2 regions of the Stenotrophomonas sp. YJH_SMC_64 genome follow, and region 2 is predicted to be linked to the other one. Evidence: riboswitches for the same ligand, from Rfam matches in the RefSeq annotation. Region 2 holds a riboswitch; the other holds the start of a gene.
What was found. A riboswitch is a leader RNA that binds a small molecule or an ion and turns the genes downstream of it on or off. The one in region 2 is predicted to bind thiamine pyrophosphate.
Positions count from the first base shown of each region.

Region 1: it holds a riboswitch for thiamine pyrophosphate, as region 2 does, so the genes downstream of both, AC5P9L_RS14425 (TonB-dependent receptor) here and thiC (phosphomethylpyrimidine synthase ThiC) in region 2, are expected to answer to the same signal.

Region 1 is NZ_JCAFUN010000012.1:121,236-128,961, reverse strand. Features, by position in the region: gene AC5P9L_RS14440 (peptidoglycan-binding protein) at 1-1,976, shown strand, start outside; gene AC5P9L_RS14435 (glycine zipper 2TM domain-containing protein) at 2,221-2,628, shown strand; gene AC5P9L_RS14430 (phosphotransferase enzyme family protein) at 2,754-3,878, shown strand; TPP riboswitch at 4,002-4,097, shown strand; gene AC5P9L_RS14425 (TonB-dependent receptor) at 4,169-6,358, shown strand; gene pnuC (nicotinamide riboside transporter PnuC) at 6,367-6,939, shown strand; gene AC5P9L_RS14415 (hypothetical protein) at 7,036-7,452, opposite strand; gene AC5P9L_RS14410 (Dyp-type peroxidase) at 7,632-7,726, opposite strand, start outside.
Region 2 is NZ_JCAFUN010000006.1:131,094-138,819, forward strand. Features, by position in the region: gene ggt (gamma-glutamyltransferase) at 1-702, shown strand, start outside; gene AC5P9L_RS08025 (BCCT family transporter) at 1,257-2,834, opposite strand; TPP riboswitch at 3,055-3,155, shown strand; gene thiC (phosphomethylpyrimidine synthase ThiC) at 3,238-5,082, shown strand; gene AC5P9L_RS08035 (ion channel) at 5,222-5,893, shown strand; gene AC5P9L_RS08040 (winged helix-turn-helix domain-containing protein) at 6,163-7,726, shown strand, end outside.

The DNA of each region.
Region 1 (7,726 bases), on a different contig from region 2:
ACAGCAGAAAGGAAGTCCTGGACATCGTCGAGCAGGTCGCCCGGCAGAAAGGCCTTCCGGTCGATGACTTCATGCGCTTCGCGCACATCGAGACCGGCGGCACCTTCAACGAGCGCGCCCACAACACCTCGTCCGGCGCCAAGGGCCTGTTCCAGTTCGTGCCCGGCTCCGCGCGCCAGTACCACCTGACCGGCCACGAGTTCGACCCGACCCGCAACACCGAAGCGGCCGCAAAGATGTACCAGGACAACCTGGACTCGATGGCACGCCGCAACGAGCGCACCGGCCACCCGTACCTGTCCGGAGGCAGTACGCCGACCGGCCTGGACCTGTACCTGGCCCACCAGCAGGGCAGCGCCGGCTATGGCTCGGTGCAGACCGCGATTGCCACCGGCACCTTCGGCGTGGTCCGCAACGGCCACGGCGAAGAGATCAACATGCGCCGCAACGTGCTCAACCAGATCGGTTCCGATGCCAAAGCGCTGACCGGCCACACCCTGGCCGAGATGCGCGGCATGAACGATGGCGACCTGGCGCGGACGTTCTCCAGCTACTACATCCACAAGTACGCGGCGATCAGCATTCCGGAAAAGAACATCGAACCGCAGGCGGTGGCGCCGGGCCAAAGCCAGGCCCCGGCAGCGCCTGCACAGGCCAGCGCAGCCGTGGCGGCGGGTGCAGCCACGCTGGCGGCAACCGCAGCGGCGGCCACCGCGCCGAAGCCGGGCATCGAACTGCACGCCGCCTACGAGGCCGGCGTGAAGTACGACCACGTGAAGTACGCCATCAACATTCCGGGTCACGCGCTGTACGTACCGGGCAAGACCGGCAAGAACGTGGAGCAGGGTTACATCGACTGTTCCGGCTGGGTCGGCACCCTGCAGAACCGGACCATGGACGAGATCAACCAGAAGGCCGGGCACGCGGTCTTCAGCAAGGCCGATCGTATCGACCTGGGCAACCTGGGTTCCGGCGGCATCGTGCGCAAGGCATTCGACCAGTCCGGCGTGCTGCTTGACCGCGACGCGATCCTCAAGCCCGGTGCGCTGAAGGAAGGCATGATCATCGGCCTGGATACGGCCAGGACCCGCCACGAGCACTGGAACGGCATCGACCACATCGTGATGGTGGTGCGCGACCCCACCACCGACAAGCTGCTGATCAGCCAGTCCTCCGGCAGCAAGGGCGTGCACACCATGCCGGTCGAGGACTACCTCAAGCAGGTGAAGGACCACCCGAACTGGAAGCTGTACGCCTCCGATCCACTGTCCAAGGCGCGCGACCTGCTGGAAAACCGCACCCCGTCGCACGAGCAGGCCCAGGGCAAGCCTGCCGCCGAGCACAAGGCCGCTGCCACGCCGCACGCCGAACTGTACAAGCAGGGCGCGCACAGCGAAGGCGTGCGCAAGGTGCAGGAACAGCTGGGACATCTGGGCTATGTCGGTGCCGACGGCAAGCCGCTGGTCGAGGATGGCCGCTTCGGCCGCAACACCGACGCGGCGGTGCGCCAGCTGCAGAAGGACAACGGCCTGGTGGCCGACGGCATTGTCGGGGCGAAGACGCTGGAGGCCATCAAGGAAGCCCGCGAGCGCCCGCTGCTGAACGACGAACGGCACCCGCGCAATCCGCTCTTCATCCAGGCCAGCAAGGGTCTGGAACTGTTGCCGGCCGGCACCTTCAAGGATCGCCACGCGCTGGAAAGCGCCGCCGCGGCCCTGACCAAGGAGGCGCATGCCGCCGGCCTGCAGCGCATCGACACGGTGGTGCCCAGCCCGAACGGTGAACGCCTGTTTGCCGTGCAGGGCACGATCGGTGACCCGGCGGCCAGCCGCGTGGCGGTGGAGGCCCGAGCCGCCAGCGAGCAGAGCATCGCGCTCAGTAGCGGTGCCGTGCAGGGCGCGCCTAACGTGCTGCACCAGCAGCAGGACGCCCAGCAGGAGCAGGCCCGGCAGGCACAGAAGGCGATGGGCGTCTAAGCCTGCAACGCCTTGGCAGAGAAGGGAGGGCCACGTCCGCGTGGCCTTTTCCCTTTCTGCCAGCTGAGCGGCCGAGGCCGCTTTCAGCCTTGCTTCATGCCGCCTGCCGCTAGATGAATGCGCAAGCCGCACGGTGGACCAGGCAATGTTCCGGCAATGTTGGAACGTCAGCGTGGTCTCCACGGCAGCCGGGGCGCCCGCGCCCTCCTGCCCAGCGTGGCATGCACCTCACAGGAGAACGAACATGCTCAGTACTTCCACACTCAGCTTCCGTGGTCTGGCGATGGCCCTGGCACTGGTGGCCGGTGTCGCCGTGGTCAGCGATGCCAGCGCGATGTCGAGGAAGGACAAGCGCACCCTGGTCGGCGCCGTGGTCGGTGGCGTGGCCGGCAACCTGCTCTCCAACGGCGATCCCGCTGCCACCGTCGGCGGCGCCGTGGCCGGCGGCGCGATCGGCAACCTGACCACCTCCGACCGCCGCGACCGCCGTTACTACGACAATCGCCGTTACGACGACCGCTACGATCGCCGTTACGACCGTGGCTACTACCGCAGCGGCTACTACGACCGCGGTGATGACCGTCGCTGGCAACGCGAGCGCTACTACGACAACCGCTACTACCACGACCGCGGTCGCCATCGCGGCTGGTAAGCAGCGCGGCATCTTCCATGCCGATGCACGGACGGGCGGGTCGATGACCCGCCCGTTTGCGTTGGCCGCGTGCATGGCGTTGAATGCGCAGCCTTGGATGTGACTTTCCCCACTGGGGCTGCGGCATGACTTCTTCCTCCCACCGCGTGCAGGGCCTCAACAACGACGAGGTCGCTGCCGACTGGCCACCGATCAGCGCGGCGGACATCGCGTGGCTGCGCCAGCACTACCCGCAGCTGGACGAGCGCAGCCAACCGCACTGGCACAGCCCGCGGCCGCTGTCGGCTGCCGCCATCGTCAACGGCGCGAACGGAGCGGTGTTCGTCAAGCGCCATCACCACAGCGTGCGCAGTGCGGCCTGCCTGGAAGAAGAGCACCACTTCATCGCCCATCTCGCCGCAGCGGGCGTACCGGTGGTGCAGGTGCTGCCAGCGGCCGATGGCCACACGGCGGCCGAACATGGCGAATGGACGTTCGAGCTGCATGCGATCGGCGTCGGCGAGGACCTGTACCGCGACGCCGTGTCGTGGTCGCTGCTGACCGATGTCGCGCAGGCCCGCGAAGCCGGGCGCACACTCGCGCAGCTGCACCGGGCCGCCGCCAGCTACCACGCGCCCCAACGCAGCACCCATGTGCTGGTCGCGCGCGACGATCTGATCCGTGCCGACGATCCGATCGCGGCCATCGAGGCAGGGCTGCACGAGCGTCCCGGGCTGGCCCGCTACCTCGCGCGCATTCCATGGGAAGCGCAGCTGCAGCGCGACGTGCTGCCGTGGCATGCCGGCCTGGCCGAGCGCCTGCGCGATGAGCCACGGTTGTGGGCGCACAACGACTGGCACGTTTCCAACCTGCTGTGGCGCGATGGGCAGGTCAGCACTGTGCTGGATTTCGGCCTGGCCTCGCCCACCAGTGCGCTGTTCGACCTCGCCACGGCGATCGAGCGCAACGCGGTGGCGTGGCTGGAACTGGAGCGCGGCATGGAGGCGGTGCGCATCGATATCGCGCTGGCCCTGCTCGACGGCTACCGCCAGGTGCTGCCGCTGTCGGCGGCACGCGTGCACCTGCTGGCCGACCTGCTGCCGATGGTCCATTTCGACTTCGCACTGTCCGAAGTGGAGTACTTCGAAGGCGTCACCGGCTCGACCGCCAATGCCGACGTCGCGTGGCAGCCCTTCATGCTGGGGCATCCGGCGTGGTTCCACAGCGCGCCGGGACAGGCACTGCTGCAGGCGCTGCACGCGGCGGCGTGACCCGGTTGGCGCACCATTGGGGTCAGATTCCTTTCCTGCGGAAAGGGATCTGACCCCGCAGCCTGGACCCCGCAGCCTGAAGGACGCCGGCTCGCAAATCCGTACCATTTGTAGTGAAATGGTCACCTGAAGCGGGGGTGCCTGGATCTGCCAGGCTGAGAGAGTCCCTTGGAACCTGATCCGGTTTGCACCGGCGTAGGGAGCTTTGAGCCGCAGCCACACCCCCATCATGGGCCCTGTGCACCTGCGCGCCGTCGCTTCGTCTCCCTTGTTGTCCGAAGACGAACCGAATGAACCGCTGCCTGCGCCCCACCCTGCTCTCCCTCGCCCTCTGCGCTGCGCTGCCACTGCACGCCAGCGAGGCCGATGCGTCCCCTGATGCGGCTGCCACCGGCGCCGAGCGCTCGCCCACCGAACTGGCGGCGGTACGCGTGCAGGCCGGCAAACCGAAGGCCGATACCTCACACGTGAACGCCTTCGGTGGCGGCAGCTGGAAGGACACGCCGGCCTCGGTGAACGTGCTTGAGCGCGATTACCTGGACCGTCGCCAGGTGCGTTCGCTGTCCGAGCTGGCCAGCAACGATGCCTCGCTGGGTGATGCGTATGCGCCGGTGGGTTACTACCAGAACGTCGCCATCCGTGGCTTTGCCCTGGACGCCGCCACCGGCTACCGCTTCAACGGCCTGTCCATCGCCGGCGAACAGCGCCTGGCGCTGGAGAACGTGCAGTCGGTGGAGATCCTCAAGGGTGAAGCCGGCCTGGCCGCAGGCGTGATGGCGCCGGGCGGCATCATCAACTACATCGGCAAGCGCCCGGCCGAAGTGCGCACCGCCACGCTCAGTACCGATTCGGAAGGCTCGCGCTACGTCGCCGTCGATGTCGGCCACTGGATCACCCCGCGTTTCGGTCTGCGCCTGAATGCCGCATGGGATTCCAGCAACTCCTATGTCGAGCACGCCGACGGTCGCCGCAACTTCTACTCGCTGGCCGCCGACTGGCTCATTGGCGAGCGCGGCAAGCTGGAAGTGGATGCCAATTACCAGACCAGCTCGCAGCGTTCGGTGTCCGGCTACCAACTGCTGGGCGCACGCGACCTGCCGCGTGGCGTCGACCGCGAACACCTGCTGGGTTACCAGCCGTGGCAGCGCCCGGTGGATATCGCCAGCACCAACATCACCGTGCTGCATACCTACGACTTCAACGAGGCCTGGCAGTCGCGCGTCTCGGTCGGCCACAGCCGTTCGGTGATCGATGACAACGTCGCTTTCGCCTACGGCTGCTACTACGCCGTGCAGTGCGCCGATGGCAGCGTGCCGGGCAACTACTTCGCGCCCAACGGCGACTACGACGTCTACGACTACCGCAGCCCGGACGACACCCGCCGCAACCAGCAGGCCCGTGCCGAGCTGCGTGGCCGCTTCGAGACCGGCAGCGTCGGCCATGAGCTGACCGTCGGTGCCGACTACTTCCGCCGCACCGTGGACAAGCGCCCGAGCGTCAACGAGTACGTCGGCACCAGCAACATCCACGAAGCACCGGTGCCGGTATTCGCGCCGTCGCCGAAGATGCCGGGACCGTCCGCACGTCGCCTGGACAGCCGCCAGACCGCGTTCTTCGCGCTGGACCGGATGAGCTTCGGCGATGACTGGCAGTGGCTGGCCGGTGGCCGCTTCGTGCGCCTCGATGAGCGCGCCTACGACAAGCGTGGCACCCCGCAGCGGCACAGCCGCTTGTCGCGCTTCCTGCCGCAGACCGCGGTGGTGTGGAAGGCCACCGACCAGCTCAATGCCTATGCCAGCTACGTGCGCGGCATTTCGCTGGGCCAGGAAGCGCCGTTCTGGACCAGCAACGCCGACACCTTCCTGCCGTCCGTGCAGTCGCGGCAGCTGGAAGTGGGCGTGAAGTACGTGCCGGTCGAAGCGCTGACCCTGGGCGCGGCCGTGTTCCGCATTTCGCAGCCGTACCAGTACGCCAGGCCAGACAGCAGCGACGTCGGCTACACCTTCGTCGAGGAAGGCACGCAGACCCACACCGGCCTGGAGCTGACCGCCAACGGCCAGCTGACCGACGCACTGCAGATCGTGGCCAGCGCCAGCGTGCTGCAGGCGCGCGCGCGCGACACCGGTACCCCGGCCTATGAAGGCCATCAGCTGGTGAACGTGCCGAAGGTGCGCGCCAGCGTGCACCTGGCCTATGCGCTCCCGTTCGTGCAGGACCTGGATGTGACCGGCGGCTGGCGCTATGCCGGTGCCAACGTGGCCCGCGCCGACGGCGGCGTACGCGCACCGGACTACTCGGTGTTCGATGCCGGCCTGCGTTTCCAGCATCGCCTGCACGAACGCGCGGTGACCTGGAACCTGTCGGTGGACAACGTGTTCAACCGCTTCTACTGGCGCGATACCGGCAGCAGCGGCGGTGACTACTACCTGTTCCCCGGCGCACCGCGACAGGCGCGCCTGTCGGTGACGTTCGCGCTGTGAGCGGCGTGATGCTCGAGTGGACCGCCGCACTGTGCAGCATCCTCGGCGTCTGGCTGATGGCCCGGCGCCGGCTGGCGGCGTGGCCGGTGGGCCTGCTGTCGGTGGCGCTGTATGGCCTGGTGTTCGCCGAGGCCAAGCTGTACTCGGACACCCTGCTGCAGATCGCCTTCGGTGGTTTCCTGGTCTATGGCTGGCTCAACTGGCGACAGCATGCCGCCGATGAGGGCAGCATCCGCATCGTGCCGCTGGCACGCGGCACGCTGCTGCGCGACCTGGCCATCGGCCTCTGCGGTGGCGTGGCGCTGGGTGCGGCCATGCACAGCTTCACCGACGCTGCCCTGCCGTGGTTGGATGCGCTGCTGACCGGTCTGAGCCTGGTCGGGCAATGGTGGCAGGCACGCCGCCACGTGGCCTGCTGGTGGGTGTGGATCGCAGTGGACGTGGTCTATGTGGGTGCGTACCTGTTCAAGTCGCTGCACGTGACCGCCGCGCTGTACGTGTTCTTCCTCGGCCTGGCCGTGTTCGGCCTGCGCGCATGGAGCGCGGCCGCGCGTGAACCGCAGGTGGCGCCGGTGCGTTGATGCGGATGGCCGGGCTGTGCGCTGGCCATCCACAGTAGAGCCACGCCATGCGTGGCTGGAGGATCACCGGTAGGCCCATCCACGCATGGCGTGGATCTACCGGTCAAGCACCAGACCCAACCGCAGCGGCTGGCGCATGTCGGCAGGCGGTGCGGCCTGCAGCGGCGCCGCCTGCAGGGTCGCGCGCAGGTCCGCATCCACCTGGCGGTCACCCAGGCTGTCGAATTCCAGCTTCGAGATGCGGCCATCCGCCGCGATCCATACGCTCACCGGCAACGGCGTGGGCGTATCCGGGTGTGCCCGCAGCCATTCCAGCACGCGCTGCGCCTGCGGGTCCTGCTCCTGCTGCAGGCGCTGCTGCAGCTGCCCCCCCACGGCGGCGGCATAGGCCATCCAGTGTGCAGGAGCTTCCTGCGCGGACACCCCGGCGCTACCCAGTGCCAGCGCACCGAACAACCCGGCCAGTGGCCGCCACCAGCGGCGTGCACCGGTTGTGTTCCTTGCCATCGCCATCGCCCGCCCCTGCGCTCTCATCCAACCGCTGATGGTCGGCGCGGTAGATGACAGACAGATGGCGGTACAGTAGAGCCACGCCATGCGTGGCTGCTACGGGCAACGTGCGCACCATCCACGCATGGCGTGGATCTACTGGAACAGAGCGCCAGTAGCATGCGCAAGGACGAGAGCCGCGATCAGTCGCCCAGGTCGGCCAGCACCTTGCGCGAGGGCGCGAAGAAGGTCACGCCGGTGGTGGCGGTGGAGAAATCAAGGATGCGGTCATGCAGCG
Region 2 (7,726 bases):
GCACCGGTGCAGAAGCTCATCTCCAAGGAGTACGCCGCGCGGCGTCGTGCGCTGATCTCGATGGACAAGGCGTTGAAGGAAGTGCAGCCGGGCACGCCGAAGCAGCTGGAGGAGGGCGACACGATCTACATGACCGTGGCCGACGCCGACGGCATGATGGTTTCGCTGATCCAGTCCAACTACCGTGGCATGGGCAGCGGCATGGCACCGCCCGGTCTGGGTTTCATCCTGCAGGACCGTGGCGAGATGTTCGTGCTGCAGAAGAACCATCCCAACGGCTACGCGCCGGGCAAGCGTCCATTCCAGACCATCATTCCGGGGTTCATCACCAAGGGCGGCAAGCCGTATGCCAGCTTCGGCGTGATGGGCGGCGCGATGCAGCCGCAGGGCCATGCGCAGATCGTGATGAACCTGGTGGATTTCGGGATGAACCTGCAGGAAGCCGGTGATGCGCCGCGCATCCAGCATGAAGGTTCCACCGAGCCGACCGGCCAGGCCACGGCGATGACCGACGGCGGCGAAGTGAATCTGGAGACCGGCTTCCCCTACGAGACGGTGCGTGCGCTGATGCGCAAGGGGCATCGCATCGTGTTCGCCGATGGGCCTTATGGCGGGTACCAGGCGATCATGCGCGATCCCGAGAGCGGGGTTTATTACGGAGCTTCGGAGAGTCGCAAGGATGGGCAGGCGGCGGGGTACTGAGTTTCCCGGCCAACGGGCTGAGCCCCCTCTGCGGTGGTGGCAGTGATACGGGGCTTGGCCGGGCGGGTGGATTGTCTGGGGGCCGCTGCAAGTACGTCCATGTAAGCTCGGTCGCCGCATCCATGCGGCTCACGCCCCCAGCCAACCCACCCGCCCGGCCACGGACAGTTTCCTGCGGCCGCCACCGCAGGAAGAGAAAGAAGAAGATCAAAAGCAAAGACAACAGCAACAGCAACAGCAACAGCCGCGCGCTGTGGGTTGGGGTCGGATCCGTTTTCCGAAGGAAAACGGATCCGACCCCTTCTTGTTTTCCGATACACCTGATCCACGCGTGGCGTGGATCTACTGCCGTCACCGGGAGATTGTCGGAGGCGGGGAGGGGGCCGATGGCGGGACCGTCCACGGCATGGATGCCGTGGCCGAGCCTACAAGGACGTACTTGCGGCGTGTCCCGCCATCGGCCCCCTCCCCGCCAGACCCTCAGAGTCCCAGAGCCGCTTTTGCTGTTGCCGTTGCTTGAAAGAAGCGGTGCAGCCGCAGGCTGCAAAACCCCCTCAATCCTGATCGTGCGCGCGCGCTGCCTCCGCCTGGGTCTCCTCCTGCGCCGCCATCTCGCGTGCGATCCACGCATCGATCATGTGCCGCTGGCGCTGCGCCTGCCGCCGCTCCCGCGTGTACTCCTGGTCCAGCACCCGGTACAGCGACACCATCACCAGCACCATCAGCAGCGCGAATGGCAATGCCGCGATCGTGATCATGCCCTGCAGCGCGTCCAGACCTCCGGCCAGCAGCAACGCCGCTGCGATCAGTGCCACCGCAATGCCCCAGGCCAGCTTGCGCTTCAACGGTGGGTCGCCGGCCTCGTCGGTGGACATGCTGGCCAGCACCAGGACCGCCGAATCGGCCGAGGTCACGAAGAAGATCATCAGCAGCACCAGCGCGATGCACGACAGCAACAGCGGTAGCGGCATGCTGTCGAACAGTGTGAACAACACCGTCTCGTAGCCATTGCCAAGCGCCTGCACCAGATCGGCGTGGCCGAAGATCTGTGCCCACAACGCAGTGCCGCCGAACACCGCGAACCAGAAGAAGCCCAGCAGCGTCGGTGCGAGCACGACGCCGATCACGAACTCGCGCACGCTGCGGCCGCGCGAGATGCGCGCAATGAACGATCCCACGAACGGCGCCCACGAGATCCACCAGGCCCAGTAGAAGATCGTCCAGTCCGCCACCCAGGTGCTGCCGGAGAACGGTGACATGCGCAGGCTCATCGTCACCAGCTGGTTGAGGTAGGAGCCCAGGGTGGTGGTGAACGTATCGAAGATGAAGCCGGTCGGCCCCAGCACCAGCAGGATGGCCGCCAGCAGGGCAGCCAACGCCAGGTTGAAGTTGGACAGCCACTTCACACCTCGCTCCACGCCACTGGCGGTGGAGGCCATGTACAGCACGAAGGCGACGGCAATGATGGTCATCTGCACGGCGACGGTAGCCTGCACGCTGAAGACGCGTTCGATACCGGCAGCAATCTGGATGGTGCCGAAGCCGAGCGTGGTGGCGACACCGATCGCGGTGGCAACTACGGCGGCGATGTTGACCACCCGACCGATCCAGCCGCGATGGTGGCGGCCGATGATCGGCTGCAGCATGTCGCTGACCAGGCCGCGTCCATTGCGGTTGAACTGGAACCAGGCCATCGCCAGGCCGATCAGTGCGTAGATCGCCCACGGGTGCAGGCCCCAGTGGAAGAACGCATAGCGCATCGATGCGCGCGCCGCATCCAGGCTTTGCGGCGCCAGGCCTTCCGGCGGCTTGCTGAAATGCGAGATGGGCTCGGCCGCACCCCAGAACACCAGGCCGATGCCCATGCCGGCGGCGAACAGCATCGACATCCAGCTGGCACGCGAGAACTCGGGTTCGGCGTCCTCGCCGCCGATGCGCAGATTGCCGAAGCGGCCGAACGCCAGGTACATCAGGAACACCAGCGCCAGGAACACCACCAGCAGGTACAGCCAGCCGACACTGCGGATGACTTCCGCCAGCATCGACTGGACCACGGTGTTGAAGGGGCCGGGGGCGATACCGGCGAGCAGCACCAGCAGCAGAACCAGTGCGATGGAAACGCGAAACACCATGAAGGAGCTTCTCCGATCAAGGGGGATTGAGGGGAGCGAGCAGAGCTTGCGGCGAAGGGCCGGCGGCATGCAGCACGGACCGGGCAGGGGCCGCGAAGGCGGCGGGGAACGCATCGATCTCAGCAACGCGATGGCGTGCACGTTACTGAACGCGGCGTCATGGTTCCGTTAACGAATGGCGACCTGGTCCCGGAGGCGGGCGGTCTATGCTCTAATGCGCACCAAGAAGCGGGGGTACCGGGCCATGTGGCCACGGTTGAGACAGTCCCTTGGAACCTGATCCGGCTCATACCGGCGTAGGGAAGCTTTGCAATGCAGCCGTGCCCGGACTCCGCCCAAGGACCGTCCGTGCGCGGGTGCCGTGCGCCGCCGCTTCGTCCCTGACCTTCCTGGACGATGCCCGATGAACGCACAGCTCTCCGCCCTGCAGCAACAGGCCCAGCAACTCTCCGCATCCGTGACCCGGCCCATTCCCGGCTCGCGCAAGATCCACGTGCCCGGTTCACGCCCGGATCTGCAGGTGCCGATGCGCGAGATCGCGCTGACCCGTACGCCGACGCTGTTCGGCGGCGAAGAGAATGCGCCGGTGACCGTTTACGACACGTCGGGCCCGTACACCGACCCGGAGGTGCGCATCGATCTTTCCGCCGGTTTGCCGGCACTGCGTCGCGGCTGGGTGGAAGAGCGCGGTGATACCGAGCAGCTCGAAGGACTGAGTTCTTCGTTCGGTCGCGATCGCGAGCATGACCCGAAGCTTGACGCGGTGCGTTTCCCCGCGCGCAGCCTGCCACGCCGCGCACGCGCCGGTGCCAACGTCACCCAGATGCACTACGCGCGCCGCGGCATCATCACCCCGGAAATGGAATTCGTCGCCATCCGCGAGAACCAGCGCCTGGACGCGATCCGCGATGCCGGCCTGCTGCAGCAGCACCCGGGCGAAGCGTTCGGTGCGTCGATCCAGAAGATCATCACCGCGGAGTTCGTGCGCGACGAAATCGCCCGTGGCCGTGCGGTGCTGCCCAACAACATCAACCACCCGGAAAGCGAGCCGATGATCATCGGCCGCAATTTCCTGACCAAGATCAACGCCAACATCGGCAACAGTGCGGTGTCTTCCGGCATCGCCGAGGAAGTGGAGAAGCTGGTGTGGGCGATCCGCTGGGGCGGTGACACGGTGATGGACCTGTCCACCGGCAAGCACATCCACGAGACGCGCGAATGGATCATCCGCAACTCGCCGGTTGCGATCGGTACCGTGCCGATCTACCAGGCCCTGGAGAAGGTTGACGGCCGCGCCGAGGCACTGACCTGGGAGATCTTCCGCGACACCCTGATCGAGCAGGCCGAGCAGGGCGTGGACTACTTCACCATCCACGCCGGCGTGCTGCTGCGCTACGTGCCGCTTACCGCCAAGCGTGTTACCGGCATCGTCAGCCGCGGCGGCTCGATCATGGCCAAGTGGTGCCTGGCGCACCACAAGGAGAACTTCCTCTACACGCATTTCGAAGACATCTGCGAAATCATGAAGGCCTACGACGTGACCTTCTCGCTGGGCGACGGCCTGCGCCCGGGTTGCATCGCTGATGCCAACGACGCGGCGCAGTTCGGCGAACTGGAAACGCTGGGTGAACTGACGAAGATCGCCTGGAAACACGATGTGCAGACCATGATCGAAGGCCCCGGCCACGTGCCGATGCAGCTGATCAAGGAAAACATGGACAAGCAGCTGCGCGAATGCGGCGAAGCGCCGTTCTACACGCTGGGGCCGCTGACGACCGACATCGCGCCGGGCTACGACCACATCACCAGTGCGATCGGCGCGGCGATGATCGGCTGGTTTGGCACGGCCATGCTCTGCTACGTGACGCCGAAGGAGCACTTGGGCCTGCCCAACCGCCAGGACGTGCGTGACGGCATCATGGCTTACCGCATTGCCGCGCACGCGGCCGACCTGGCCAAGGGGCATCCGGGCGCACAGGTACGCGACAACGCGCTGAGCAAGGCGCGCTTCGAGTTCCGCTGGGAGGACCAGTTCCACCTGGGCCTGGATCCGGAAAAGGCCAAGGAATTCCACGACGAGACGCTGCCGAAGGACGCGCACAAGCTGGCCCACTTCTGCTCGATGTGCGGACCGCACTTCTGTTCGATGAAGATCACCCAGGACGTGCGCGACTACGCCGAGGCCGGCATGAAGGAGAAGTCGCAGGAGTTCCGTGCTGGCGGGGCCGAGGTCTACCGCCAGGGGTGACGGGTAACGGGTAGTGCCGGCCGCCGGCCGGCATTCCGTCGTGCACGGGACCGGGGAGAGTGCTGGTCAATGGCCGGCACTACCGTTCATCACGCCGCGCCCGGCTATCCTCCGCGCATCGCCCAGGGGAAAGGACGCCATGCCCGTTGCCACGACCACCCGCTGGCTGGCCATCGCCCGCCGCCATCCTTCGGCCTGGCTCCTGGCCGCCCAGTTGATCGCGGTGCTGCTGTATCCCGCCCTCGATGACACCGCCGCTGGCCGGGCGGCGCTGGGCATGTTCGGCATGGCGGTACTCGGCCTGGCGCTGTGGGTGGTCCAGCGCAGTCCGTTGGGAACCTGGCTGGCATTGCTGCTGGCCATTCCATCGGTGGTGTTCTCGCTGGCTGGCGCCCTGCTTGACCGCAGCGCGCTGCTGACCACCGCGCAGCTGCTGGAAAGCCTGCTGTACTTCTATACGGCCGGGGCATTGATCGCCTACATGCTGCAGGACCATCGAGTAACACGCGACGAACTGTTCGCGGCCGGGGCAACTTTCACCCTGCTGGCCTGGGGGTTCGCCTTTGCATTCGCGGTGTGCCAACAGTGGTATCCAGGCAGTTTCCAAGGTGCGACTGCTGGCCCCGAGCGCAGTTGGATGGAGCTGCTTTATCTGAGCTTCAGCTTGTTGTCCGGAGTTGGATTGAGTGACGTCGTGCCGTTGCACCCGCAGGCACGGGCCCTGGTGATGCTCGAACAGTTCGCAGGCGTCATGTATATCGGCCTTGTGGTGTCGCGTCTGGTCGGATTGACCATGCTTCGGCGCATGTGAAAATGAACGCCAGATAAAAATTTCGCGCCCAAAAGGGCGCGAATGGTGATGCAGATTATGTGAATGCGTCGGCGAGAGAGAGCCTGAGTGTCGACCCCGTCATAGGCGGGGTAACCGGCTTAGGCTAATATCCGGGGGCGTTATTGTTTTTGCGGTATGCGCCGATGCTTTGTGCGGAATCTGGCTTTTCGATGGCCCTGTCCAGGGACGGTGGGGACGGTATTGCTGGTGAGCCCTGCCCAGGTCCCGTCCCTACTGTATAGCGGAAAATGAACAGCAGCGAACTCACGCCCATTGACGCCGACCGCGTGCAGGTCGGCGACTGTGTCATCACCTTGTCCTCGCGTGAGGTCGAGGTTGAAGGCGCGCGCCGTCCGCGACGGCTGACGCCGAAAGCGCTGGGCGTACTTCGCGTGTTGATGCGGCAGCCTGGGCGCGTGGTCACCCGTGAAGAGCTGTTTGCCGAGGTCTGGCCCGATACGTTGCCGACCAATGACGTGCTGACCCAGGCCGTCACCCAGCTGCGCAAGGCGTTCGCCAACGACGACGACAATGGCCAGGCCTACATCGAGACCATCGCCAAGAGCGGCTATCGGCTGCTGGTACCGGTGCAGGCGCTGGACGACTTCGAGCCGGTGGCGGAAGTGGACGCGCTGGCCATTGCGGATGTGATGCCGTCGCCGGACGGTGCCGGCACGATTCCGGCGCTGGCCGTGCAGGCAGCGCCTTCACGCCGGCGTGGCTGGCGCCAGCTGCGCCGCCAGCTGTTGTGGGTGCTGGGTGTGATGATGCTGGCCGCGCTGCTGGTCATGGCCACATTGTTGCTGCGGCGCGGGCCGGAGCCGAGTTCACCGGTGGATGCAGCGGTCGAGAACGGCGTGCGGGTGATCGGCAGCCCGCAGCGTCCCTATCGCCTGATCACCGCCACCAGTGGTTTTGAAACCTATCCCACACTTTCGCCGGACGGCTCCCAGGTTGCCTACGAAGGCGCCAACGAGGATGGCGCCGGAGGTGGTGTGATCAAGGTGCAGACCTCGGGCAATGCGCCGGCCCGGCAGCTGGCGCTGCCGCCCAAGGGGGCCAGTGACCGTTTCCCGAGCTGGTCACCGGACGGGCGCGAGATCGCTTTTGCCCGCTTTGGAGCCGACGGCGGTTGCCAGGTGCTGATCGCCAGCGCCACTGGCGGCGGCGTGCGCCAGGCGACCCGTTGCGATGGAACCGAGCTGCTCAGCTTCGACTGGACACCGGATGGCCGCGGCCTGGTCTTTGGCAGCATGGTGGGCCGCTATGCCCATCGCGGCATCCGTGTGCTCGACCTGGCCAGCGGCCAGTGGCGGGCGTTGGACTACGCGGTCGATCAGGATGATTTTGACTACGCGCCACGCTACTCGCCCGACGGCAAGTGGCTGGTGTTCGTGCGCAATCCACAGATGGGCGACCTGTGGCGGATGCCGGCCGGAGGCGGTGAGCTGGAGCAGTTGACCAACGAATCCGCCGAACAGCGTGGCTGGGCCTGGCTGGGCGATGGGCGCAGCATCGTGTTCGGCCGGCGCGTGGACAGCGAGGTGCGGTTGTACTACCTGGACGTGGAGCGCCGCACCTTGCGTGATGCCGGCCTCGACGACGCACAATGGCCTGCGGTGTCGCGCCACGGCGACGTGCTGGCCTTCGTTCACCGCCGTGCCCAGTTCGGCGTGTTCAAGGTGCCGATGGCCGGCGGCAGCGCCGAGCGGCTGTTCGCGTCCAGTGGGCGCGACGGGCAGCCGATGGCGGCGCCCGACGGTCGCCAGCTGGTCTTCACCTCCGATCGTTCCGGCAGTTTCGCGCTGTGGT